Regions from separate parts of the Exiguobacterium oxidotolerans JCM 12280 genome, predicted to be linked through region 2. Evidence: predicted binding sites of a transcription regulator. Region 2 holds the regulator's gene; the other holds the start of a gene.

Region 1 (2,207 bases), 460 kb from region 2:
CGCATACAGGTAAGGATGCTGCGAGATATAACTGAGCTGTCCGAACCAGCTCGTTTCCGTGATTTGTGCGCGTGGCTGACCATTCAGGAGCACTTCGCCGTTTTTTGGATCCGCCAGTCCCGCGAGTAACTGCAGGACGGTCGATTTCCCGGCACCACTTCGTCCAATCAAGGCGATCTTTTGATACGGTTCAATCCGGAGCGTGACGTCGGTCAGTGCAAACCGCTCATCCTGATACGTAAAGTCCACGTCTTTGAATTCAATCCGCGGTGGGGTCGCGGTCGGTAAATCAACCGACCCGAACGTTACACCCCGGTCATCTTGTGTCAGTTCAGACGCAATCTGTTTCGCCGCCGCAACACTTCCCCGTCCGGTATGGAATGCTGCCCCCATCTCTTTTAGCGCCAAATAATACTCCGGTGCAAGCACGAGCATCAAGAAGGCCGGAACAAAGGTGATGCTTTGGAAGAGAATCAACCGCAAGCTGACTTCAAGCGCAATCATCCCCATGCTGAGCATCGAGATGAACTCAAGCATCAACGACGACAAGAAGGCGAGCTTCAGCACGGTCAAGGTCGCATCGCGGAAGTCGAGACTGCTCCGTTCGATGACGTCCTGCTGTGCTTTCGCGCGACCAAACAACTTCAACGTCGTGATGCCTTGCAGCGTATCGAGAAAGGTCCCCGAGAACGCCGTCATCTTCTCGAGCTGTGTATCGGCACGTTTTTGCGTCATAATCCCGATGACGATGTAGAACAAGGGAATGAACGGTGCCGTGATCATCATGACGAGACCCGTAATCCAGTCATAACTGAATGCTGCGATCAGCACCATCAAGGGAACGATCGATGTCTGGATGACTTTCGGCAAGTATTGGCTGTAATAGCTGTCCATCTCATCGACCGCGTCAAGCAACACACTGACCTTTTGTCCCGACTGTCCTTGCGACATCACTTCGACGGAACTCGTCGTATACTTCGCGACGAGCGCCTGGCGAATGTCTTGTTTGACACGCGCCGCGAGAACCGTCCCGAGCCGCCCGTTCCAGTAGGTGACAGCGACCCGCAACATCAGCATGAGCAGTAAGACACCAAGTAGCGGAACGATGGCCGCAAAGGCGTCCCCTTGGAGAAAAATGCGGTCGACGATGATGACGATCAAGTACGATTGACCGATGACCGCAATCCCCATCAGGACAGCCGCCAGTACCAATTGCAGCATGATCGTACGTGGAATCGAGATGATTCCTTTAAGTGGATTCATATAAAAACGCCCTTTCACAAATTGTGAACGACTTTTAGTGAATATTTTCACATATCGTACATTCAGTATACCGAATCCATCGTGTAGTTGCCATGAGAATGCCGCTCCAAAGGTGTGACGGTTTTGTGAGAAGCGTTTTACTCGACAAAACTGTTAACACCCATTATTATAGACAATAGTTATCCGCGTTATACAGAAAGGACGAATTACCATGCAAATGAAAACCGGAGTCGAACAATCCGTCTACGCGATGCTGTTACTGACCTTTTTGCCGGAAAAAGGACTTTTACCCGGTGAGTTCATCAGTCAGCAGCTCGGTGCTTCACCGACGTACTTTCAAAAACTATTACGTAAACTCGTCAGTGCCGACCTTCTCCTATCTGTCCCGGGGGTCAAAGGCGGTTTCCGTTTGAATCAACCTTCCGACCAGATTCGCATTTTTGACGTCTACGAAGCCATCGAAGGAAAACAATCTCTTTATGCTTCAAGTGGTGTCTTTGAGGACTTGATGGGCATCAAAGAACAGAACGTCCGCCTCTTATCGGACTTGATGACGGAAGCGGAAGACGCTTGGCAATCGACCTTAAAACGTGAAACGATCGGGTCGCTCCGACAGGAAATCGACCGGAACTGCCCCCCTGACCACTTAACGACATTAAAAACCTTGATTGAACAACAAATGATTCGCAACTAAAGGAGACTTACTCATGACTACACTGGACCGCTACTTTGACTTATTTGACGCTTCCCGGACCGACGAACAGGCTTTTAGTGACCTCGTTTCCCTCTTTTCGGACGACATCACGTTCGTGCTGAACGGACAGGAACAACACGGCATCGACGCTTGGAAAAACTTCGTCCGGATGGTCTTCACTGCCAACCAGGACATCAAACACATGTATGAAGCCTGGCTGCCGTCAGCAGATGGCGATACATTCGAGACA
Region 2 (2,207 bases):
GGACGACCGCGATGATGAACGCTAAATTCAAGTACAGCATCAAGGGGTCGGCCACATTAAAGGCATTCAGTCCGATGCCGAGCTCTTTCAGGTCCGACTGCAAAAAACGCACGAGCGGCCGGACGAGCGGAAAGGCCGCAGCGAACAAGACAACGACGATGATGAGTGACCAGACGATCCGCTTGCGCAACTCGTCTAGATGCGATGTCACACTCTGTTCTTGATCAATCGCCATAATTTAATCACTTCTCTTTCGATTCATCCTTGTTGTCTTTATCATCGTCCATGATGCCGTGTGTCGCACTCTTGAACTCTTTTAACGTCTGACCGGCAGCACGACCGAGCTCCGGCAATTTTTTCGGTCCGAAGATGATCAACGCGACGGCGCCGATCAAGGCGATGCTTCCTGCTCCCATAAATCCGACGGTTAACGGAATAAGGTTTTCCATTATGATTTCACTCCTTCAGCTGATTGCGAATAATGCTTCATGAAATAAACTAGTGACTGCAACTCGATCGACAAATCGATGTGATGGACCCGAACGTGGGCCGGTACGTTCAACCGCGCCGGTGTAAAGTTTAGGATTCCGGTCACACCATACTCAACTAACTCATCCGCTACTGACTGCGCGAACTGGGATGGGACCGTCAAGATGGCGACATCAACCTTGTTCGCTTCGATTTGCTCTTTCATGTCAGAGACATGATAGATAGGAACGTCTTGCGTCGTTGTTCCGACCTTATTTTCGTCCGCATCAAACGCAATGACTATCCGAGTACTATTATTCTTTAAAAAGTTATAATTTGCAAACGCCGTTCCGAGATGCCCGACCCCGACAAGTGCCACATTCGTGACTTCATCCTGGTTGAGTGTCTTTCGGAAAAACGTCAATAGATGTTGTACGTTGTAACCGTATCCTTTTTTCCCTAACGCCCCAAAGTAGGAAAAATCACGGCGGATCGTCGCTGAGTCGACTTTGACCGCTTCACTGAGCTCTGCTGAAGAGACGCGCAGCTTGCCTGAGTTATAAAGACTCTGAATGAAACGATAATATAACGGCAGTCGTTTCGCCGTCGCTTGTGGTATTTTTGTGTCTGGCCCATTCATACTGCAGTTCCCCCTTCGGCCACGTTCTGACGTGGCACCCAAATCAATGCAAAGAATTCTATTCTCTTTGATTGTAAACCACTTCACATAGACTAACAAATAATATATTCCACGGGACTCCTGCGTTTTTTTCATGATAGACTAAAGGGTGGAAGGATGGATGTTTTTATGATTCTCTTACAAGTGAACCAACTATCAAAATCATTCGGTGTTGAGCCGATTTTAGACAATATTAAACTCGAAGTGCAGGAGCGGGACCGGATTGCGCTCGTCGGACGAAATGGTGCCGGAAAATCGACACTTTTAAAAATCATCGCTGGAGAGCTTAGTCATGACTCTGGTGAGATCATGAAGAGTAAGGAAGTGAAAATCGGTTACCTCGCCCAGGACAGTGGTCTTGAGTCGAATGAAACGATCTGGAACGAGATGTTGACCGTGTTCGAGCACCTGCAAGAGCAGGAACGTTCGCTCCGTCGGATGGAGATCGAGATGGGGATGGACCATATCTTAAATGATGCTGTTGCTTACGACCGTCTGTTAAAAACATACGATCAGGCCCAACATGACTTCTCGGACGCCGGTGGTTACCAGTTCGAAGCCAATATCCGCTCCGTCCTGCACGGGATGCGTTTTTATCCGGACGATTATTCACGCCGGATCCAGACGCTATCCGGTGGACAACGGACGCGACTCGCACTGGCGAAGATGTTGCTTCAGGCACCTGAGCTGTTAATCCTTGACGAGCCGACGAACCACCTCGACATCGATACACTCTCTTGGCTCGAAAGTTACCTGGCCGGTTACCGTGGAGCGGTCTTGATCGTCTCCCATGACCGTTACTTCCTCGACCAGGTCGTCAACGTCGTTTATGAATTGTCACGGAACGTCTGTCGGAAGTTTACCGGCAACTACACAAAATACTTGGAACAAAAAGCAGCACTCTACGAACAAGAGATGAAGCAGTTCGAACAGCAACAGGAAGACATCGCGAAGATGCAAGACTTTATCCAGCGTAACATCGCACGGGCGACGACGACGAAACGCGCACAAAGCGTCCGCAAACGTCTTGAAAAAGTCGACCGGATCGATCGTCCGGATG

Evidence for each region. Region 2 encodes Rex, which represses fermentation and respiration genes when NADH is low (regulators of the CRP and FNR family bind a similar motif). Its sites were predicted from a motif close to TTGTGAAATATTTCACAA; they were not measured.
Region 1: a site for Rex is predicted at 1,299-1,316, ahead of cydD (thiol reductant ABC exporter subunit CydD). Genes of this name have one in related genera too.

The regions. Positions count from the first base shown of each region.
Region 1 covers NZ_JNIS01000001.1:1,759,071-1,761,277, reverse strand. The annotation lists gene cydD (thiol reductant ABC exporter subunit CydD) at 1-1,263, opposite strand, end outside; gene P403_RS0109050 (Rrf2 family transcriptional regulator) at 1,475-1,957, shown strand; gene P403_RS0109045 (nuclear transport factor 2 family protein) at 1,971-2,207, shown strand, end outside.
Region 2 covers NZ_JNIS01000001.1:1,294,832-1,297,038, forward strand. The annotation lists gene tatC (twin-arginine translocase subunit TatC) at 1-235, opposite strand, end outside; gene P403_RS0106535 (twin-arginine translocase TatA/TatE family subunit) at 243-449, opposite strand; gene P403_RS0106540 (redox-sensing transcriptional repressor Rex) at 449-1,108, opposite strand; gene P403_RS0106545 (ABC-F family ATP-binding cassette domain-containing protein) at 1,277-2,207, shown strand, end outside.